DNA from 4 places in the Pantoea sp. B65 genome. Region 4 is predicted to be linked to each of the others. Evidence: predicted binding sites of a transcription regulator. Region 4 holds the regulator's gene; each other region holds the start of a gene.
What was found. Region 4 encodes PurR, which represses purine synthesis genes. Its sites were predicted from a motif close to CANGCAAACGTTTGCNTG; they were not measured.
Positions count from the first base shown of each region.

Region 1: a site for PurR is predicted at 1,633-1,650, ahead of glyA (serine hydroxymethyltransferase). Genes of this name have one in related genera too.
Region 2: a site for PurR is predicted at 3,214-3,231, ahead of JWF83_RS23160 (nucleobase:cation symporter-2 family protein). Genes of this name have one in related genera too.
Region 3: a site for PurR is predicted at 3,249-3,266, ahead of gcvT (glycine cleavage system aminomethyltransferase GcvT). Genes of this name have one in related genera too.

Region 1 is NZ_JAHXPU010000016.1:122,615-128,491, forward strand. Features, by position in the region: gene glnB (nitrogen regulatory protein P-II) at 1-172, shown strand, start outside; gene hmpA (NO-inducible flavohemoprotein) at 238-1,422, opposite strand; gene glyA (serine hydroxymethyltransferase) at 1,766-3,019, shown strand; gene JWF83_RS05985 (3-phenylpropionate MFS transporter) at 3,112-4,269, shown strand; gene csiE (stationary phase inducible protein CsiE) at 4,255-5,523, opposite strand; gene JWF83_RS05995 (DUF1007 family protein) at 5,703-5,877, shown strand, end outside.
Region 2 is NZ_JAHXPU010000044.1:113,956-119,832, reverse strand. Features, by position in the region: gene JWF83_RS23165 (AsmA family protein) at 1-1,633, opposite strand, end outside; gene JWF83_RS23160 (nucleobase:cation symporter-2 family protein) at 1,775-3,163, opposite strand; gene recG (ATP-dependent DNA helicase RecG) at 3,324-5,405, opposite strand; gene trmH (tRNA (guanosine(18)-2'-O)-methyltransferase TrmH) at 5,402-5,877, opposite strand, start outside.
Region 3 is NZ_JAHXPU010000044.1:337,531-343,407, reverse strand. Features, by position in the region: gene ubiH (2-octaprenyl-6-methoxyphenyl hydroxylase) at 1-810, shown strand, start outside; gene ubiI (FAD-dependent 2-octaprenylphenol hydroxylase) at 824-2,026, shown strand; gene JWF83_RS24095 (hypothetical protein) at 1,965-2,921, opposite strand; gene gcvT (glycine cleavage system aminomethyltransferase GcvT) at 3,328-4,425, shown strand; gene gcvH (glycine cleavage system protein GcvH) at 4,455-4,841, shown strand; gene gcvP (aminomethyl-transferring glycine dehydrogenase) at 4,915-5,877, shown strand, end outside.
Region 4 is NZ_JAHXPU010000036.1:33-5,909, forward strand. Features, by position in the region: partial or broken gene JWF83_RS14335 (RHS repeat-associated core domain-containing protein) at 1-1,373, shown strand, start outside; gene JWF83_RS14340 (YnhF family membrane protein) at 1,466-1,555, opposite strand; gene purR (HTH-type transcriptional repressor PurR) at 1,856-2,881, shown strand; gene punR (DNA-binding transcriptional activator PunR) at 2,913-3,821, opposite strand; gene punC (purine nucleoside transporter PunC) at 3,935-5,140, shown strand; gene cfa (cyclopropane fatty acyl phospholipid synthase) at 5,548-5,877, shown strand, end outside.

The sequences.
Region 1 (5,877 bases), on a different contig from region 4:
GCCAAAAGTGAAAATTGAAATTGTGGTTGCCGACGATATCGTTGATATCTGCGTTGAAACCATTATGCGCACTGCGCAAACCGGTAAAATCGGCGACGGCAAAATCTTTGTCTTTGATGTTTCTCGCGTGGTACGTATCCGTACCGGCGAAGAGGATGAAGAAGCCATTTAACGCGGTGCGTTAAATCGCCGCAGGAGTGGCATCGTAGGGGCGGCATTGATACCGCCCGTACCCGTCTACACCAGCTTATGCGGTCCAAACACTTCGTAATGGATCTGCCCGGCGTTCACGCCTGCATCCAGCAACTGCCGCACGGCGAACTGCATAAAACCAATTGGTCCGCAGAGGTAAAACTGCATATTGGCGTGCTGCAGATGCGCTTCTGCCGGGCGCAGGTCCATTAATCCTGCGCTGTGATAGCGCCCGGTATCTTCTGCGGCTGGCTGCTGATACCAGACATGGCGATAAAACGCCGGAAGTCGCGCCCCAAGCGCATTCACCTCATCACTAAAGGCATGCAGCTGGCCATTTTGCGCCGCATGTAACCAGTTCACCTGCGCGGGATGATGTCGGTCCGCCAGACTGTGCAACATCGCCAGCATTGGCGTCTGACCAACCCCTGCCGAGATCAATGTCACCGGCGTATCCGCACTGACATCGATAAAGAAATCACCGGCCGGCGCCGCCAGCTGCAACTCGTCACCGACTTTTGCCCGCTGATGCAGCCAGCCGGATACGGTACCCCGGGCTTCCTGTTTGACCGCAATGCGATAGCTGCGGCCATCCGGCGAACGGGTCAGCGAATACTGGCGAATTTCCTGATTCTCAAAACTGGCGTCATTCACCGTGATCCCCAGATACTGCCCCGGACGATAATCCGCCACCGGCTGACCATCGCTCGGGGTGAGCTCAAAACTTTTAATTAAGCTGCTTTGCGTCGCAATCTCACTGATGTGGAAGGTACGGGTATTGCGCCAGCCACCGACTTTTTGCTCCGCTTGCTGATAAATCGCTGCTTCGCGCTGAATAAAGACACTGGCCAGTACGCCCCAGGCTTTGCCCCAGGCTTCCAGTACCTCATTGCCCGGGCTCAGCCGTTCATCAATGGTCGCCAGCAGATGCTTACCGACAATCTGATACTGTTCCGGCTGAATATTGAGGCTGGCGTGTTTCTGCGCGATCCGCTCTACCGCCGGTAAAATCGCCGCCAGATTTTCAATGTTAGTGGCGTAAGCGCAGATGGCATTGAATAACGCTTCACGCTGATCGCCGTTGCGCTGGTTGTTCATATTGAACACATCTTTCAGTTCAGGATTGTGCGACAGCATGCGCTGGTAAAAGTGATCGGTCAGTGCCGGGCCGGTGGCGGCGATAGCCGGAATGGTTGATTTAATGGTGGCGATGGTGCGGGCATCAAGCATGGTGTTACTCCTCAGGAAGACGGTTTTTATAAAGATGTATTTTAAATGCATCTTATAGCGCAGCGCTGAAGTTTGTAAATAACCCGCGGTAAAAAATGGTTTTAAAGCACCGCGCCCACCCTGACCATGGTGAAAAAAATGCATCTGCAGATGAAGAACTATCCTGCAGGAAAAGCTTGCAAAAATGCTAATAAACCCTCGCCGGCGCTGGAGCCAATCGTTTGCGTAAAAAGCTGCCTTTGCTGCTATCCAATAGCCGGCAAAACAGTTTAAACTGTGGGTCTGCGCCCTTAAGGGCCATTCACTGCCGTTTTTATAAAGTTAGCTGAGTCAGGAGATGCGGATGTTAAAGCGTGATATGAACATTGCCGATTATGATGCCGAGTTGTGGCAGGCGATGGAGCAAGAGAAAGTGCGTCAGGAAGAGCACATTGAGCTGATTGCTTCTGAAAACTACACCAGCCCGCGTGTTATGCAGGCGCAAGGTTCACAGCTGACTAACAAATACGCCGAAGGCTATCCAGGCAAACGTTACTACGGCGGCTGCGAATATGTGGATATCGTTGAGCAACTGGCCATCGACCGTGCGAAAGAGCTGTTTGGCGCCGATTACGCCAACGTGCAGCCGCACTCCGGTTCGCAGGCTAACTTTGCGGTTTACACTGCGCTGCTGCAGCCGGGCGACACCATTCTGGGGATGAACCTGGCGCACGGTGGTCACCTGACTCACGGTTCTCCGGTCAACCTGTCCGGTAAGCTGTATAACGTGGTGCCTTACGGCATCGACGAAACCGGTAAAATCGATTACGAAGAACTGGCTGCGCAGGCGCAGAAATATCAGCCGAAAATGATTATCGGTGGTTTCTCTGCCTATTCTGGCGTTTGCGACTGGGCAAAAATGCGTGAAATCGCTGACAGCATTGGTGCTTATCTGTTTGTGGATATGGCGCACGTTGCCGGTCTGGTTGCCGCTGGCGTATACCCAAACCCGGTTCCTCACGCTCATATCGTGACCACCACCACGCACAAAACGCTGGCTGGCCCACGCGGCGGTCTGATTCTGGCGCAAGGCGGTGATGAAGATCTGTACAAAAAACTGAACTCTGCCGTGTTCCCTGGCGGCCAGGGCGGCCCGCTGATGCACGTGATCGCCGGTAAAGCGGTGGCGCTGAAAGAAGCCATGGAACCTGAGTTCAAGGTATATCAGCAGCAGGTGGCTAAAAACGCCAAAGCGATGGTTGAAGTGTTCCTCGAACGCGGCTACAAAGTGGTTTCCGGCGGTACGCACAACCACCTGTTCCTGCTGGATCTGGTGGATAAAAACCTGACCGGTAAAGAAGCGGATGCGGCGCTGGGCCGTGCTAACATCACGGTTAACAAAAACAGCGTGCCTAACGATCCGAAGAGCCCGTTTGTCACTTCCGGTATCCGTATCGGTTCACCGGCAGTTACCCGCCGCGGCTTCAAAGAAGCTGAAGTGCGTCAGCTGGCTGGCTGGATTGTTGATATCCTCGATAATATCAACGACGAAGGCAATATCGAACGCGTGAAACAGCAAGTGCTGGAGATCTGCGCGCGCTTCCCGGTTTACGCTTAAGTCGACCTTTGCCAGGCAGCCCGACTGCCTGGCATAAAATTGCTTCTTAATCCTTTCTCTGCCAGAGTATCGCCCTCATTGTCGGAGGGAAAATGGCAATCCGTTCTGCGTACTGGCTGGGTCTGGCCTGGTTTACTTATTTCTTCGCTTATGGCGTTTATCTGCCGTTCTGGGCTGTCTGGCTAAAAGATACCGGTCTTGATGCCGGGAAAATCGGCTTACTGCTTGGCGCTGGTATGATCGCGCGCTTTACCGGCAGCTTACTGATCGCCTCTCAGGTTAAAAATCCTGCGCAACTGGTCACCGCCCTGCGCCTGTTGGCTCTGCTGACCGGGCTGTTTGTGCTGGGCTTCTGGTTCAGCCATCAGTGGTGGTGGTTACTGCTGGTAATGACTGGTTTCAATCTGTTTTTCTCCCCCTTAGTGCCGCTTAGCGATGCGCTGGCGGCGACCTGGCAACGCCAGATCGCGCTGGAGTATGGGCCGGTGCGCCTGTGGGGATCGCTGGCGTTTGTCGTCAGCTCGGCACTCACCGGGGTGCTGGTCAGTGCCTGGTCGGCACAGGCGATTCTGCTGCTGCTGACCGGCGGTGTGGTCACGCTGTTTGCCGGCATGACCCTCCGACCGGCAGTGATGCCGGCCGGAGGGTTAAAACAGGGGGAGCATGCCGGCTGGCCGGTCTGGCGTCGTTTGTTGCAGGAGAATGCGGTCTGGCGCTTTTTGCTCTGCGTTACCCTCCTGCAGGGCGCACACGCTGCTTACTACGGTTTCAGTGCGATTTACTGGCAGGAGGCGGGCTATTCCGCCAGTACCGTCGGTTACTTGTGGTCGCTGGGGGTGGTGGCGGAAATCATTATCTTTGCTGCCAGCGGGCGTCTGTTTCGCCGCTGGAGCGCGCGCGATTTGCTGTTGCTGTCGGGCGTCTGTGCGCTGGTGCGCTGGAGCCTGATGGGCGCCACAACGGCGCTGCCATGGCTGATGGTGGCGCAGATTTTACACTGCGGCAGTTTTACTATCTGTCATTTAGCCGCCATACGCTTTATTGCAGCCCGCCAGGGCGGCGAAGTGATCCGTCTGCAGGCGGTCTACTCGGCGCTGGCGATGGGCGGCGGCATTGCGCTGATGACCATGGTGTGCGGTCTGCTGTATCAGCATCTGCACGGCGGGTTATTCTGGGTGATGGCACTGGTGACACTACCGGCGCTGTTTCTGCGTCCGGCGATTGCTGCGCAATCCTCAGGCCTCAAGTAGCGTGCGGATCCGTCGCTGCTGTTTATCACTGAGTGGTAATTCCGCATGGATCAGCGGCGGTGAATAGAGCGGCAGCGGGGTGGCGTAAGGAGTGATCACCAGTGCGGTATCTTTCGGCGCGCCCTCGCGTTGAAATTGTTGCATATCCTGATATTTGATATTGAGCGGCAGCAGCGTCATTTCACGCAGCTGCAGCTCAATCTCCTGCTCAAGCGCCTCATCATCGCCGGTTAATAACAGCACCTGTTTCTCCTGCATGGCGCTTTCCTGCATCAGCCAGGCGCCAAAAATAATCGCGACCAGCACGGATTCCTGCGGCGAAAACTGCACGCCATAGTGACTCTCAAAGGGGGCGATGGCGCTACGGGTGGTGCGTAACAGGCGCGGATAGAGTCGGGTTATCTCTTCCATCAGGCTGCCGTCGATACCGATGGCGAAATAGCTGCGGTCGAGCGCCTGTGCCAGATGCGTATACAGCTGGCTGGTCAGTCCCTCTTCATCGTTAAAGTGCATACCGGACAGCGTCTGAAAACGCTGTATCAGCAGCTTCACCGCCTGCATCAGATGGTGTTCATTGTCATGCCCGATGGCGTCGGTGGTCGGCGTATGAATGATACTGAACAACAGCGCGTAGAAATCGATTTCGTTAGCATGGGGCGCCGATCTGCAGCGTTTCTGCCAGTGTCGCACCACCTCTTCCGCCGCCAGTCGTTCGGCTTTGCTCGCCAGCCATTGTTGCTGCGCCGGCGTAAAATCAATATAACTGCGCTGACAGAGTGAGAACTGCATAAACAGCTGCAGTAGCTGACGATCGCGCGCGCTAAAGTTGCGGTTCAGCCGCGTGCCGCAGTGCTGTATCAGCGCCTGCAGATTCTTCTCGTCATATACCGCCTTTTCAATCTGGCAGGTTTTCAGCCACTGCCGTATGGCCGGGGCAAACTGCTGTTCGACAAAATCAGGGGTAAGCCGCAATGCACGGCGTAGCCAGTGCAGCAGACAGAGGCGCAGGTCAAGTTCCGCGCCTTGCAGCCGAAAGCTGCCATCCGGCAGGTGGTGAATATCAAGCTGATGGTAGCGCTGGATTTCTTCACCAACCTCCGCTATATCTTGCCGGGTAAGATGGTGCTCGACACCATTTAGCAGGCTCACAGAATCTATTGTGACAGTAGAATCAGGCAGATAAAGCGCTAAAAGCAGATGGCAACGACGCTGAAAATCGGAGAATTGAGGTGCAGTGGATGGCGCTTCACTCATCATTCGCTATTCCAGTGGTCATAACAGAGCTAAGAATAGCCAAAAAACATGACATTAACGGGTAACCCGGCGTTTTTTGTTCAGACGTTTTAGGCGGGTCACAGAATTTTTTATCAGGAACGCAAATGAAGCAGAATTTGTTACATTATAACACTGTATTGCGCCGGATTTCTGGCTTTATGATGGTCCTGATTACGCTACTGCTATCGCCGTCGCTGGCGGCACATCCACACAGTTTTATTGCGCTGAAAACCACCCTGGTGAGCAATCAGCCCGGCACGCTGAATGGTCTGCATATGGTATGGAAGATGGATGAAATCACCTCGTCAGATCTGCTGTACGATGCCGGCAATG
Region 2 (5,877 bases), on a different contig from region 4:
GATCATTGGCGTTCACTGACAGGGTGCCGCTGGCGCTTTGACGCAACGGCGTAGCCGCCGCCAGGCTGGCATCGAGTTTTAACTGCAGACTTCCGGTTCCCGGTAGCGGTACGGCCGGCCAGCCCCAGTTGTGCAACAGACCGGTTGCAACCCCACGTCCGTTCAGGGTTAATGACAATGCCCGCGCAGGTTGTTGCGAGACGGTAGCTAAACTTTCCAGCATCCCCTCACCGGCAAATGCACTCATTTCAGTCACGTTAATCTGATTACTGTCCGCCGTTAACGCCAGTGAAGGATGACGCAGATCGGTTCGGTTAAAGGTGGCTTCCGCGGCGTTAAAGTTAAGGGCGCCGGCCCAGATACCCCACTGATGATCGCGGGCCATCAGCAGATTACTGCCGTTACCATCCAGCGCCGTCATCTGGAAAGGGAATGCCGGATTGATATCAATCACCAGATTGCGATTAGCGGCGAAACGGGTTACCGCCACGCTATCCAGCCAGCCCGGTAGCTGTTGCATCCAGCGGTCACGCCAGTTTGTCGGCAGGGTATACTCCAGACCGGCAACCACCAGTTCATCCAGCGTCAGACGCTTATTGCTGCGCAGCCACTGCCCTTTAGTGCGGATCAGTCCATTCACCCAGCGAGAGCTGAACTGCGAGATATTGATACCCTCGGGCGTGAAGTCCATATTCACAATCGGATCGTTAAGCTCCAGCTGGCCGTTGATAAAGCTGCTGGCGTTCATCGACAGCGATCCACCGTTGCTTTCCCAGTCGCCATTACGCAAGGTCAAATCCTTCAGCGACAGGTCGAGATCGGTGACGGCCCAGTCCGGCCCCTGCAAACGCGCATCGGTCACATCAACGCGTTCGAACTGCACCGAAGGCAGGTTAAGCAGCGGTTGCAGGAAGTCGGTCAGCGACTGAGCGGATTGCAGACGTACATCATTCAGGCGCAGATTTGCGATGCGCCAGTTACCCTGGGCATCACGTTCGGCGTTGCCGGTCATTGAGCCGCGTGCCAGGTCGGCGCCGACATTGCTGAATACCAGACGCTGATTATCAATGCGCCCCTGCAACAGCACATTGCTGCCGGGGACGCCATTGAGCACCATTGTGCTGGCACTCAGCTGGAAGCTGGCATTATTACCCAGTACATTGCCTACCCCCGGCTGCCACGGCATTACGCCGCCGTTGACGCGTTGCGCGCTGATCGGCAGTACGCTGTGCGGACTGTCGATAGCCATATCGCTAAGCTGTAAGCGTCTGGCCTGCAGCGGCCATGCCACACTGCTGTCAGAAACATTCAGGGCGCCGCCACTCAGCTCTACACTGTCAAATTGCAGTGGATCGCTGAACTGCGCCAGCGTAAAGCCCAGATCGACACGTTTTGCCACCAGCACCGCAGGCTGACCATCATGGCCAAAGGTGACATCACTCAGTATCAGATGTGAGGGCGAGGAAAAATCGTGCTCAACTTTGGCTACCGACAGATGATAGTCGGTACGATCGCTGATCCAGCGACTGGTCCAGTCAGCTCCCCAACTTGTCTGCAGCAAAACATACATCACCACCAGTACTAACAGAATCAGTAACAGCAGCGTCAGAAAAAATTTTCCGATAAATTTCATTGCATCCTTCCCTATGAATTTCCGGTGTCCGGTTGTTATGCCTGAATTACCCATATAGCTCAACAGGCTGGATGTAAAGTCAGACAAACTCACTGAAAAATCAGTGGGAATACGGGCGAGTTCTGCCCCGCCCGGTGCAGGTTACTTCTCTTGCGGGAAAACCAGATTCAGTACAATGGCAGTGATACCGCCAGCGGCGATGCCCGAAGAAAGCAGGGTTTTCAGCCAGTCGGGCGCAAATTGCAGAATCAATGGTTGCTGAGAAACACCGAGACCCACCGCCAGTGATAAGGCAATAATCATAATCGCGCGACGGTTCAGCGGTTCGCGAGACACGATACGCACGCCTGAAGCGGCAATGGTACCAAACATCACAATGGTGGCGCCACCAAGAACCGGTTCAGGGATATGCTGCACAAAGCCGCTGACTGCCGGGAACAGACCCAGTACGATCAGCATCAGCGCGACAACAAAGCCGACATAGCGGCTGGCGACACCGGTCAGCTGGATAACGCCATTGTTCTGACCAAAGCAGGAGTTAGGGAAGGTGTTGAACAGCGCAGAGACAAAGGAGTTCAGACCGTTTGCCAGTACTCCGCCTTTCAGACGCTTCATATACAGCGGTCCGCTTACCGGTTGCTCTGATACATCGGACGTAGCGGTGATATCACCAATGGTTTCCAGTGAGGTCACCATAAACACCAGCATCAGCGGGATCAGCAGGTTCCAGTCGAAGCCGAGGCCGTAATAGAACGGCGTCGGGATGGCGATCAGGGCATTATTGGTGGCCGGGCCGCTCTGTGGCAGCATATCCAGCGCCCAGGCCAGCAGATAACCCACGGCCATCGCAATCACCAGCGAGGCGACGCGCAGATAAGCGTTGCGCTGACGATTAAGCAGAATAATTACCGCCAGCACCACCCCGGCCAGCAGCAGATTGCGCGGGGCGCCAAAACTGTGATCGTTCATCGCCGCGAAACCACCGCCGATGGAGGTGAGACCAACCTGAATCAGCGACAGGCCGATAATCATCACCACAATGCCGGAAACCAGCGGGGTAATGATGCGGCGCGCCAGATGCAGTACGCGCGACAGCAGCATTTCGGTGCAGGACGCAATCATCAGCGTACCAAACAGCGCGGCCATCATGGTCGGTACATCGGCGCCGCCGTTTTTCAACACCATACCGCCCATAATCAGCGGAGTAACAAAATTAAAGCTGGTGCCCTGAATTGACAGCAGGCCGGAACCTACCGGTCCCCAGGTTTTAATCTGTAAAATCGAGGCGACGCCCGAGGCGAACAGCGACATGCTGATAATGTGCTGAGTATCCTGCGCCGGTAAACCCAGAGCCTGACAAATCAACAACGCCGGGGTGATGACGGCGACAAACATCGCCAACAGATGCTGACAGGCGGCAAACAGCGTTTGTGGCAGGGGTGGACGGTCTTCAAGGCGGTAAATCAGCTCGCTTTTAGCGGCAGGAGTGGGGTTACGGTTTGCTGTTACAGCATCAATTTCGGCGGACATTTTAACGGTTCCCGGGCGGCAAAGTGGCGATTTTAATCTTCTGCCAGGCAAAAGCAATCGTTTGCCAATTTTCCGTATCGATTAAACAATTCTGTAACTCAGGCGGAATGGATAGCAGGAGAGAGGGGGGTGAGGTGGCAATACGCGAAGGTATGTCCGATCAGGCGTTAGTATAACGCTCGGTTTCCGGCAGCCAGCGTTCAATCAGTGCCTGGGCTTGCTCGGGATAGTGCTGGTGGATATGGCGCGCCACGCGCTGCACTTCCGGGATCATCGCCTGATCGCGCAGCAGGTCGGCGACTTTAAACTCGGCATTGCCGGTCTGGCGGGTGCCAAGCATTTCACCTGGCCCACGAATTTCCAGATCGCACTGGGCTATAACAAAGCCGTCATTACTGTCGCGCAGCACCTGCAGGCGTTTCTGTGCGGTTTTGCTGAGTGGCGCTTTATACAACAGTACACAGTGCGAGGCGATGGCTCCGCGTCCAACGCGGCCACGTAACTGATGCAACTGGGCCAGCCCCAGACGTTCCGGGTTTTCAATAATCATCAGGCTGGCGTTGGGCACGTCAACACCGACTTCAATTACCGTAGTGGCCACCAGCAGCTGGATATCACCCTGCTTAAACGATTGCATCACTTCCTGTTTTTCCTGCGGCTTCATCCGGCCATGGACCATCCCGACCTGCAGATCCGGCAGCGCAATTTTCAGCTCTTCCCAGCTGGCTTCGGCGGCCTGCGCTTCCAGCAACTCTGATTCTTCAATCAGTGTACAGACCCAGTAAGCCTGGCGTCCCTCTTCACTACAGGCACTTTTCACCCGGGCAATAATATCCGCGCGGCGAGTATCAGGAATGGCGACGGTGGTTACCGGCGTACGCCCCGGCGGCAGTTCATCGATGGTGGAGGTATCAAGATCGGCATAGGCCGTCATCGCCAGGGTTCGCGGGATTGGCGTGGCGGTCATAATCAGCTGATGGGGATGGAACCCCTGTTCCTCGCCTTTTTCCCATAGCGCCAGACGCTGGTGGACGCCAAACCGGTGCTGCTCATCAATAATCACCAGCGCCAGACCATTAAACTGCACCTGCTCCTGGAAAATCGCATGGGTGCCGACAATCATCGCCACCTGACCACTGGCAATCGCTTCCTGTTGCGCCTGACGGGCTTTCCCTTTCTGTTTACCCGCCAGCCAGCCGACTTCAATACCTAACGGCGCAAACCACTGACGGAAGTTATTGGCATGTTGCTCGGCCAGCAATTCGGTCGGCGCCATCAGCGCCACCTGCTTACCGTAAGCAATCACATTCAGCGCCGCCAACGCGGCGACCAGCGTTTTACCGGAGCCGACATCGCCCTGCACCAGCCGCATCATCGGATAATCATGAGCCAGGTCGCGTTCGATCTCCGCCACCACCCGCTGCTGGGCAGCGGTGGGTTTAAACGGCAGCGCAGCCAGCAGCTTGTCGCTCAGGTCATGGCGCGCAGACATTGGCAATGCGTGGTAGCGCTGCGCGCCAGCGCGTACCGCCAGCATACTGAGATTGTGTGCCAGCAGCTCTTCCATAATCAACCGGCGCTGGGCCGGGTGTTTACCGCTTTCCAGGTCGGCCAGCGCCATATCTGGCGGCGGACGGTGCAGGGTGCGCAACGCCTGCGGCAGGCTAATCATTCCCTGGCTGAGATCGGGCGGCAGCAACTCCGCAATCGCGCAGGTCTCCAGCAGAGTGAGGGCCTGTTCGGTAAGATTACGCAGCGTCGCCTGGCGGATGCCTTCGGTGGTGGAATAGACCGGCGTCAGCGTCTCCTGTAACTCGGTAACACTGTTTTCGCCCTGAACACGGTATTCCGGGTGGATAATCTCTGCGCCGCGCTGGCCGCGTTTAATCTCGCCATAGGCGGTCACGCGGCTACCCGCGGCAAGACTGTTTTTCATCCCGGCATTGAAATTGAAAAAGCGCATGGTCAGTACGCCGCTGCCATCACTGATCTGACAGGTCAGCATGCGTCGACGGCCAAAGCTGATCTCGCTATGCAACACTTCGCCTTCTACCGTGGCATAGATCCCTGGCAGCAGATCGTTTATGGCATAGAGTTGGGTGCGGTCTTCATAACGCATTGGCAGATGAAGCAACAAATCCTGCACGGTATGCAGACCGAGCCTGGCCAGTTTGCCAGCCTGACTGGCGCCAACGCCGGAAAGCGTACTGAGGGGTACGGCATCCAGCAGGCGGCCTTTCATTTTTTCACCGAAGATTGCATGGTCGTCCACCATGCGTCGTCAGCGACTACCTCGCCACTGTCATTGATCCGTGGGTAAGGCAGGCCCTTATGTTTGGCGACGCGAGCCAGTACCGGGTAACCCCCTTCAAACAACAGACGCTGTTGTTCTGCCTCGTCAAGGGTGCTGCTGGTGCGGTTGTACATGCCGGCATTCTGACGCTGGCGCTGCGCTTCATACAGAATTAATGCTGAGGCGACAGAGACATTCAGTGACTGCACCATGCCGATCATGGGAATAATAATGTCCTGATCGGCCAGATCCAGTGCCTGCTGCGTAATGCCGGTTTTCTCCTGACCCATCAGAATGCAGGTGGGGCGCGTGTAATCAATCTCGCGAAAATCCACGGCTTTGTCAGACAGATGTGTTGCCAGGATTTGCATGCCCTGCTGTTTAAGCTGACTGACGGCCTCAGCGATAGTGCGATGGGTTT
Region 3 (5,877 bases), on a different contig from region 4:
GGCGTCACGCTGCGCTGCCCGTCTGCAGTCACCGCCGTGAATCGTAGTCAGCAGCAGGTGACGGTAACGCTGGACAGCGGTGAACAGCTGGCTGGACAATTGCTGGTCGCCGCTGATGGTTCGCGTTCGCAGCTGGCTGCCGCTTGCGGTATCCAGTGGCAGACGGATGATTATCGCCAGCTGGCAGTGATCGCCAATGTTTCCACCCAGTTGCCGCACCATGGCCGGGCATTTGAGCGGTTTACCCGCGACGGACCGCTGGCGCTGTTACCGATGTCAGGCGGCCGCAGTTCGCTGGTATGGTGTCATCCGTTGGCAGATAAAGCGCGGGTGGATAGCTGGGGCGACGATGAGTTTTTACGCCAGCTGCAAAACGCCTTTGGCTGGCGGTTGGGTAAATTTACCCAGCTGGGGCGGCGGGTTAGTTATCCGCTGGCGCTACAAACCGCGACGCAAAATACCAGTCATCGTCTGGCGCTGGTCGGCAATGCGGCGCAAACACTGCATCCGATTGCCGGTCAGGGATTTAATCTTGGCCTGCGCGATGTGATGTCGCTGGCGGAAACCCTGGCGAGCGCCAGTCGTCAGCAGCAGGATCCCGGCAGTTTTGCCGTGTTGCAACGTTACCATCACCGCCGTCAGCCCGATCGACAAACCACCGTTGCGATTACCGACAGTCTGGTGCGGCTGTTTGCCAACCGCTATGCGCCGTTGGTGGCAGGACGCAATCTCGGCCTGATGGCCATGGACAATTTACCGCTGATGCGCCATATGCTGGCTGAGCGCACGCTCGGCTGGGTGAAGCGTTGATAAGAGGATTTGCATGCAAACATTTGACGTAGTGATCGCCGGCGGCGGTATGGTTGGCCTGGCGGTGGCTTGCGGATTGCAGGGCAGCGGGCTGCGCGTGGCGGTGCTGGAAAAATCCCAGCCGCAGGAGATGGCTGCCGGTGCGCCGCCGGGACTGCGTGTTTCGGCGATTAACGCCGCCAGCGAACGGCTGTTGCAGCATCTTGGCGTCTGGTCTTCGATCCTTGCACTGCGCGCCACGCCATATCACGGTATGCAGGTATGGGATCGTGACAGTTTTGGTCAAATCGCTTTTGATGATGAGCAGCAAGGGATGGCGCACCTTGGCCATATTATTGAAAATCAGGTGATTCACCAGGCGCTGTGGCAGAAAGCCAGCCAGCTGAGTGATATTACGCTGATTGCGCCGACCCGGCTGCAACAGGTGGCATTTGGCGACAATGAAGCTTTTATCACCCTGCAGGATGGCAATATGATGAGCGCCCGCCTGTTGATTGCCGCTGACGGCGCCAATTCCTGGCTGCGTAATAAAGCCGATATCCCGTTAACCTTCTGGGATTATCAGCATCATGCGCTGGTTGCCAATATTCGTACTGAACAGCCGCATGATGCGATAGCGCGTCAGGTGTTTCATGGTGATGGCATTCTGGCTTTCCTGCCGCTAAGCGATGCGCATCTGTGCTCAATTGTCTGGTCACTGGCGCCGCAGGAGGCCACGCGTCTGCAAGCGATGCCCGCCGATCTGTTTAACCAGCAGCTGTCGGTAGCTTTCGATATGCGGATGGGATTATGTCAGGTGGAAAGCGAACGTCAGACTTTCCCGCTTATGGGGCGCTATGCGCGCAATTTCGCCGCCCATCGCCTGGCGCTGGTGGGCGATGCCGCACATACCGTACATCCGCTGGCCGGGCAGGGGGTAAACCTTGGCTTTATGGATGCGGCGGAACTGATTGGCGAAATTAAACGTCTGCAGCAGCAGGGCAAGGATATTGGTCAGCATCTCTATCTGCGTCGCTATGAGCGCAGCCGTAAACACAGTGCGGCGTTAATGCTGGCGGGGATGCAGGGTTTCCGCGAGCTGTTTGCCGGCGAAAATCCGGCGAAGAAATTGCTGCGCGATGTCGGTCTGAAGCTGGCGGATACGCTGCCGGGCGTTAAGCCACGTTTGTTAAAACAGGCGATGGGGCTAAATGATCTGCCCGACTGGTTAAAATAGTTCCGCTGGGGCAGCTAACCACCGATCGCGGGGCGGGATTTATTCCGCCCGGCGTATCGCGTTTCAGGTATTCCCATGCAGGGGCGGGACTTATCCCACCCGGCGTATCGCGTTTCAGATATTCCCGTGTCGGGACGGGATTTATTCCGCCCGGCGTATCGCGTTTCAGATACTCCCGTGTCGGGGCGGGATTTATTCCGCCCGGCGTATTGCGTTTCAGATATTCCCCTGTAGGGGCGGGATTTATTCCGCCCGGCGTATCGCGTTTCAGATATTCCCCTGTAGGGACGGGATTTATTCCGCCCGGCGTATCGCGTTTCAGATATTCCCCTGTAGGGACGGGATTTATTCCGCCCGGCGTATTACGTTTCAGATATTCCCGTGTAGGGGCGGGATTTATTCCGCCCGGCGTATCGCGTTTCAGATATTCCCGTGTCGGGGCGGGATTTATTCCGCCCGGCGTATCGCGTTTCAGATATTCCCGTGTCGGGACGGGATTTATTCCACCCGGCGTATCGCGTTTCAGATATTCCCGTGTCGGGGCGGGATTTATTCCGCCCGGTGTATCGCGTTTCAGATATTCCCCTGTAGGGGCGGGATTTATTCCGCCCGGCGTATCGCGTTTCAGATATTCCCCTGTAGGGACGGGATTTATTCCGCCCGGCGTATTACGTTTCAGATATTCCCGTGTCGGGGCGGGATTTATTCCGCCCGGCGTATCGCGTTTCAGATATTCCCCTGTAGGGGCGGGATTTATTCCGCCCGGCGTATTACGATTCAGATATTCCCGTGTCGGGGCGGGATTTATTCCGCCCGGCGTATTACGTTTCAGATATTCCCCTGTAGGGGCGGGATTTATTCCGCCCGGCGTATCGCGTGACGCGGGATCCATCAATGACAGGACCTGCCTGACCCCCTTTGGTTTGACTTTAGAGACATCGCCCTGTTTTGGGGCACATTTGAAATATTCTAATTTTACCCGGATTTTCACATTATTTTTTCTCATGCATAATCCATTTTGCTAAAGTCATTTTTTATCCCCGCGACTGACAACTGGCCTTATTAATCTGCGTTAATAGCTTTTTGATATTAATTGTGTGCCTTATGGCGCAGTTTTTCAGTGAAAAATTCTGCAGAATCAGCGCGCATCGTTATTGTGCAACCCGGATTCGCCCTCGTATAGCTTATGGTTAATCCGCGCATTCAGTGGTAACTTCAGGGCAAAGGTAACGTTTGCGTTGCACCGTTTTGCCGGTAGGAAGCGCGAATCTACGAACAACTTGCTTATGCACAGGATAGATATGACTCAGCAGACTCCTTTGTTCGAACAGCATCAGGCCTGCGGCGCTCGCATGGTGGATTTTCACGGCTGGATGATGCCGCTGCATTACGGTTCGCAGATGGATGAGCATCACGCGGTACGCAATGATGCCGGTATGTTTGATGTGTCCCATATGACCATTGTCGATCTGCACGGCGTCCGCACCCGTGAATTCCTGCGTTACCTGCTGGCGAACGATGTCGCCAAACTGACCAGGCCGGGTAAAGCGCTTTATAGCGGAATGTTGAACGCTTCCGGTGGCGTAATTGACGATCTGATAGTTTACTTTATGACCGAAGACTTTTTCCGTCTGGTGGTCAACTCCGCCACGCGCGAAAAAGATCTGGCGTGGATTAGTCAGCATGCCGCTGCTTATGCGGTACAACTGACCGAACGTGACGACCTGGCGCTGATCGCCGTACAGGGCCCGCATGCTCAGCAGAAAGCGCAAAGCCTGTTCGATGACGCGCAGCGTCAGGCCGTTGCTGATATGAAGCCATTCTTTGGCGTGCAGTCCGGTGAGCTGTTTATCGCCACCACCGGTTATACCGGCGAAGCGGGTTATGAAATTGCGCTGCCGGTGGCACAGGCTGCCGGTTTCTGGCAGCAACTGCTGGCCGCCGGAGTAAAACCTGCCGGCCTGGGCGCGCGCGATACGCTGCGTCTCGAAGCGGGAATGAACCTGTACGGACAAGAAATGGACGAAACCATTTCCCCGCTGGCCGCCAATATGGGCTGGACTATCAGCTGGGAGCCTGCCGACCGTGATTTTATCGGCCGCGAAGCGCTGGAAAACCAGCGTGAGAAAGGTACCGATAAGCTGGTTGGTTTAATCATGACAGAGAAAGGCGTACTGCGTAATGAGTTGCCGGTACGCTTCAGCGATGACGCGGGCAATCAGTATCAGGGCATCATTACCAGCGGCTCGTTCTCCCCAACCTTGGGCTGCAGTATCGCGCTGGCGCGTGTTCCGGCGGCCATTGGTGATAAAGCAATCGTACAGATCCGCAACCGCGAAATGCCGGTGCAGGTCAGCAAACCTGTTTTTGTGCGCGCCGGTAAGCCGGTCGCTAAATAACCCGTTTATTTTTTCTGGAGAGTGTGGCGATGAGCAATGTGCCAAGTGAACTGAAGTATCGTGATAGCCATGAGTGGGTGCGTAAAGAAGCGGACGGCAGCTATACCGTCGGCATCACTGAGCACGCCCAGGAACTGTTGGGCGACATGGTATTTGTCGACCTGCCTGAAGTCGGCGCCACTTTTGCCGCTGGTGATGATTGTGCAGTAGCCGAATCGGTAAAAGCCGCATCGGATATCTACGCGCCGCTGAGTGGGGAAATCATTGCCGTCAACAGCGAACTGGAAGCCGCCCCTGAGCTGGTTAACAGCGACCCATACAGCGACGGCTGGTTATTTAAGATCAAAGCCAGCGATGAATCTGAACTGGATTCGTTGCTGGATGCCGATGCTTACCAGTCAGCTATTGACGAATAGTCACTCCCCTCTCACCCGCCATGCGGGGGGAGGGAGCAATATTTTCTTATGCCCGATGCAGGATTTACCGCTAATGACTCAGACTCTCAGCCAGCTTGAACACACCGGTGCGTTTATCGAGCGCCATATTGGCCCATCTCAGGAACAGCAGGATGCCATGCTGGCTGCCGTTGGCGCCGCTTCAGTTCCTGAACTGATCGCCTCGATTGTTCCCGCCGATATTCAGTTACCCAGCCCGCCGGCCATCGGTGACGCGTTAACTGAACATCAGGCGCTGGCCGAGCTGAAAGCGATTGCCAGTCAGAATCAGCTGTATAAATCCTGGATCGGTATGGGCTACACGCCGGTGCTCACGCCGCCGGTGATCCTGCGTAATATGCTGGAAAATCCGGGCTGGTACACCGCCTATACCCCTTACCAGCCGGAAGTATCACAGGGCCGTCTGGAAGCGCTGCTTAATTTCCAGCAGGTTACGCTGGATCTGACCGGACTGGATATCGCTTCCGCTTCGCTGCTGGACGAAGCGACCGCCGCGGCCGAGGCGATGGCGATGGCCAAACGCGTCAGCAAACTAAAAAATGCCAATAAATTCTTTGTGGCTGATGATATTCATCCGCAAACCCTTGATGTGGTGCGTACCCGAGCGGAAACCTTTGGTTTCGAGGTGCTGGTTGATAAAGCCGATAAGGTGCTGGATCACCAGGATCTGTTTGGCGCACTGCTGCAGCAGGCTGGCACCACCGGTGAAGTCCATGATTATCGTCAGCTGATTGCCGAATTAAAAAATCGCAAAGTGATCGTCAGCGTCGCCGCCGATTTTATGTCGCTGGTTCTGCTGGAAGCGCCGGGCAAACAGGGAGCGGACATTGTGTTCGGCTCTGCGCAGCGTTTTGGCGTGCCGATGGGGTATGGCGGCCCGCACGCGGCATTCTTTGCCGCCCGCGATGAGCATAAGCGTTCAATGCCCGGCCGTATTATTGGCGTATCCCGTGATGCTGCCGGCAATACCGCGCTGCGGATGGCGATGCAGACCCGT
Region 4 (5,877 bases):
GTATCAGTAAAGTCAGCCGCCGCCAGAGCGGCAACAGCCTGCAGACGCAGAGGGTAACCTATTTACCCGGCCTTGAGCGGCACACCAGCCATACCGGCGAAACCCTGAAGGCGGAGCTGCACACCCTCACCGCCGGTGAAGCCGGTGCGGCGCAGGTGCGGCTGCTGCACTGGCAGAGCGGACTGCCCGCCGGTATCAGCAATAACTCGCTGCGCTACAGCTACGATAACCTCACCGGCAGCAGCGGGCTGGAAGTGGATGCGCAGGGCGAGTTAATCAGTCAGGAGGAGTATTACCCGTATGGCGGTACGGCGATCCGCACGGCAAGAAGCCAGGCGGAAGCGGAGTATAAAACCCGCCGCTACAGCGGCAAGGAACGCGATGCCAGCGGGCTGTATTACTACGGTTACCGTTATTATCAGTGCTGGGCCGGGCGCTGGCTGAGCGCCGATCCGGCCGGGAACCTGGCCGGGCTCAATTTGTATATAATGGTAATCAATAACCCGGTGAGCTATCGTGATCCTGATGGGTTAATGCCACATAGAATTTATCCACCTGGCGAGCACCCCGATACTGATCAACGCATCTATAAAAAACTATCACAATGGACGGCAATGCATGGTGCTGAAATTATCGCTGAGAATCTGACGATCATTGCACAACAAGATAAAGAGAAACGGGTAGTGATTGAAAATAGTTTAAAACGCGCTAAAACGGTACTGGATAGGGCTCTGCTTATGGCACATAGTCATCCTTCCGCCACACAAACGCTGCTTGAACCCTATATAGGTAAAGCTGATGTTGAGTTATTTTCATCATTAGTCAAAGTTTGGGCGATGACCAGAGATGTTATTCAGACGATTCGGAATGATACAGTAAAACGCTCGCGATTTTCCCTAATAAGATATTTGCATGAAAAATCCGATGTTATCGCTGCGGCAATAGCTGATGAGGGCGCAGTTATTCTGGCTGAAAGCTTTTTTAGCGACTCCCCTGAGGTCAGGGTTAAAAATCTGATTCACGAATACAGCCATATGGAAACATTCAAAGATACCGCTTTGGGATTGAGTGTAACCGGTCCGGAAACGACCGATTACTGGTATCTTGATGATGAAATGACGGCAGAGCATTCCACAGATATTTTGTCACAGGGTATTATGGGGATCAAAGAAGAGGAAGGGATTTTCCAGACGGATGCTATCAGGAATAAAATAAGAGAATTAACCGGATACCCTACCCTGACGCGCAGGCAAGCTGTACGCGGCTTTAATAAATATCTTTGGATCCGTCAGGCGCTGGGGGTGCTTAATCCCGATACTGTCGCCGGATCGGGGATGGCGATTTACCGTGCCAGCGCTCACTATTTTGCGTAACATCAACGCATAGATGCAAAAAAAAACGCCTGACGCATACCCCATCAGGCGTTTCTTACCGCTAGTGGAAAAACCGCCGGGTGGTGAGAAAATCAGTTCATCACCGCAACAAAGCTAAAAGCGATAATCACTAACAGTGAGCCAACGGTGGTCATCAGAGATAACTTCAGATTGGTATCCATACTACGCTCCTAAAAGACCCATAAGTCATGAGTATACAATCAATAACTGTGTGGATTTTCCCACAGTTGCAAGTAAAAATCTCGTTTTCTTCTCACAGCCTTGATAGAATTCTTTTTTTCCGTTGCGCAACAACTGCAACACCGCGTTACTTGCCGTGTTTCCTGACGTCATTCTCCTTCCCGACGTCACTCAGAATGCAACAATGAACCCCCATGGCCGCCTGAAAATCGCCAGGGGTACGCAAACGTTTAACATGCTATTTATCAATGCGTTGAGATAAGCGCAGGAGTACCAGTTTAATGGCAACAATTAAGGATGTGGCGAAACGCGCCGGTGTTTCCACCACCACCGTTTCACATGTCATCAATAAAACACGCTTTGTCGCTGAAGATACGCGCGAAGCGGTTTGGGCCGCCATCAAAGCGCTGCACTACTCGCCCAGCGCCGTTGCACGTAGTCTGAAGGTTAACCATACCAAATCGATTGGTCTGCTGGCGACCTCCAGTGAAGCGCCCTACTTTGCTGAAATTATTGAAGCGGTAGAGACCCGCTGCTTTGCCAAAGGCTATACGCTGATCCTCGGTAACGCCCATAACGATCTGCAAAAGCAGCAGGCGTATCTGTCGATGATGGCGCAAAAACGCGTCGATGGCCTGCTGGTGATGTGTTCTGAGTATCCGGATGACCTGCTGAAAATGCTGGAAGAGAATCGCAATATCCCGATGGTGGTGATGGACTGGGGCGAATCGCGCGGCGACTTTACCGATACCGTGCTGGATAATGCCTTTGAGGGTGGTTATATGGCGGGTCGCTATCTGATCGATCGCGGCCACCGCGATATCGGCGCGATCCCCGGCCAGCTGGAGCGTAATACCGGCGGCGGCCGTCATGCCGGTTTTCTGAAAGCGCTGCACGAAGCCAGCATCCATGTGCGCGATGAGTGGATTGTGCAGGGTGACTTTGAACCGGAATCCGGTTATCGCGCCATGCAGCAAATTCTGTCGCAGAAGCAGCGGCCAACCGCAGTGTTTTGCGGCGGCGATATTATGGCGATGGGGGCGATTTGCGCCGCCGATGAGATGGGCCTGCGGGTGCCGCAGGATATTTCGGTGATCGGTTATGATAATGTGCGTAACGCGCGCTATTTCACACCGGCGCTGACCACTGTGCATCAGCCAAAAGAACGTCTCGGGCAAACCGCCTTTGATATGCTGCTGGACCGCATTACCAGTAAACGCGAAGATCCTCAGACCATTGAAGTGCATCCTTCACTGATCGAGCGCCGTTCCGTCGCCGATGGCCCATTCCGCGATTATCGTCGCTAATCTTCTGGCCGGCCACGGCGGTGGCCGGTGATCACGCCTCGTGCAACCACTCGGCATTCATGGTTTCCGCATCGCCCAGATAATCCAGTAGCCAGCTCAGCGCCGGCGACGCGCTCTGTTCTGCCCAGCTGACGCAACATGGGCTGTCGGGAAAACCCGCCGGCAGGCTCAGCTCCGTCAGTTCGCCACTGGCGAGCAACGGTGCGGCGAAGTGCCCGGGCACCATACCAACGCATAATCCCGCCAGCAGACAATCAAAGGCGGTATCCCAGTCCGGCGCCACCAGACGCCGCTGATTATCCAGCGTCCAGGTAATCCGCTTCGGTAAGCTGCGCGAGGTATCTTCCAGCACCAGCGACGGCCACTGACGAATCGTCTCTTCCTCTATCGTTCCCTGCTGCCGCGCCAGCGGATGTCCGGCACTGACCACGCAGCGCCAGTTTAGCGCCCCCATATCGCGAAAACCAAAACGCCCGCCGACCGGGATCGCCTGGGTGGCGCCAATCGCCATATCAACCCGCCCGTCCACCAGCGCATCCCAGACGCCATTAAATACCTCATGGGAAACCAGCAGTTCCATATCCGGGAAATGGCGATAGAAATCGAGTACCAGCTGGCGGCTGCGCTGCGGTTTAACAATCAAATCGATCGCGATACTTAACTGCCCGCGCCAGCCATTGGCCACCTGCTGACACTGACGGCGGGTGGCAAGCATTTTTTTGATAACAGCGCGGCCTTCCTGAATAAAAACTTTACCGGCAGCGGTAAGTACCACATCGCGATGGCGGCGTTCAAACAGCTGAACCGCCAGCCACTGCTCCAGCTGACGTACGGTATAGCTGACCGCCGAGGGCACACGATGCAGCTCACTGGCGGCGGCGCTAAAACTGCCGGTACGTGCAACCGCATCAACCACTTCAAGAGAATGTTCTGACCACATATCCTGCCTGCAAAATTTTTCAACGCAATAGGCAAATATTAGCGTTTCACAAGCCACAGTGCACCCGCTTACACTCTGCGCGTTACATCACCTGCATAAAAAAGAGTTATCTGATGATCAAGTCAAAAGGATTTATTGTTTACCTGGCGCTGTTAAGCATGCTGGGTTTTCTTGCTACCGATATGTACCTGCCGGCGTTTGGCGCCATGCAACAGGACCTGCACACCCATCCTGGCGCTATCAGCGCCAGCCTGAGTATCTTCCTTGCCGGTTTTGCCTGTGCGCAACTGTTCTGGGGGCCACTGTCGGATCGCATCGGGCGTAAACCGGTGCTGGTAATGGGGCTGAGTCTGTTTGCCCTCGGTTGCGCCGGTATGCTGCTGGTGCAGGATGCCACCCTGCTGCTGGTGTTGCGCTTTATCCAGGCGGTGGGGGTCTGTTCCGCAGCGGTCAGCTGGCAGGCGCTGGTCGTCGACCGCTATCACGGTGCGCAGGCTAATCGTGTCTTCGCCACCATTATGCCGCTGGTAGCGCTCTCTCCGGCGCTGGCGCCGCTGCTGGGCGCCTGGCTGCTGAACCATTTTAGCTGGCGCGCGATCTTTGTCGCACTGCTGCTGATTGCGCTGGCATTGCTGATCCCGACGCTGCGGCTTAAATCTGCGACAGTAAAAAACCGCGTCAGCGTGCAACCCCTGGTCAGCTTTCTGCTGTTGCTGAAATCGCGCATCTGGAGTGGCAATGTGCTGATTTATGCCGCCTGTTCCGCCAGTTTTTTTGCCTGGCTGACCGGTTCGCCGTTTATTCTTGCCGATCTGGGGCTGACGCCAGGCGATATCGGTCTGAGTTATATTCCGCAAACGCTGGCTTTTTTACTGGGTGGTTTTGGCTGTCGCGCGTTGCTACAGCGTCTGGCAGGCGCCACCCTGTTGCGCTGGCTGCTGCTGGGTTATGCCATCAGCATCAGCGCCATCTTTGCCGTGGCGCTGTCCGGCCAGGTAACACTGACGGCGCTACTGGTCCCGTTTTGCGGTATGGCGATGGCGAATGGCGCGATCTATCCGATTGTGGTGGCTAACGCACTGCTGCCCTTCCCCGAGGCCACCGGAAAAGCCGCAGCATTACAGAATATGCTGCAACTCGGTCTGTGCTTTCTCGCCAGCATGGCCGTATCGACGCTAATTGCCGAAACGCTGCTGACCACCACCGCAATTATGTTGCTGACCGTTGTTCTTGCTTTGATCGGATATGCGCTACAATTTCAGCGCAAGAGCGAAAAACAGCGGTTGGTCAAAGCAGTCGACGCCACATCACATCAGTGAATGAAATCATTTAGTTAGCTCGCTAACAATATTGTATTGAATATTGCCTGCCGTGAGCATATACTCATCTAAGGCAATATTATATAACAATAAATTAACATTATTTGGTCAGACCTGACAGGGCTGTCGTGGTGTTTTACGGCGTGGCATTCGCAACGCATCTCTGCAGGACCAAACCTGAGTATCGATATTGCAGCCAGTCGCGGGAAACCGGGGCAGCATATCTGCCGCCTGCGCTACTAACATCGCTGCAGCATCAGTAAGGCAAGGTATTTTTCGTTCATTTTCAATCCTCTGTTAAACGTCGGATATCAGGCGCACGGATTTTCCGTGAGTTCTCTCACAATCCTGTAGAAATTAGCTATTCTAATTCTCAGGTTCTAATCACAGCAGGTGATGGAGAAGCTATGAGTTCATCGTGTATAGAAGAATTGGGCCTGGAAGAAAATCACTGGTATCGCATCGTCCATGAAATGCTGCAGGTAGCCGGTGTGGAAGTGAATGGCTCTCACCCCTGGGATATCCAGGTGAAAAATCCCGATTTTTTCCGGCGTGTATTGCAGGAAGGCTCACTGGGGCTCGGCGAAAGCTATATGGATGGCTGGTGGGAGTGTGAACGCCTCGATATGTTTTTTCATCGGGTGTTAAAACATAAACTTGACCAGCAACTCCCGCGCCATTTCAAAGATACGTTGCGCATCGCAGCGGCACGGCTGACTAATCTGCAATCAAAAAAA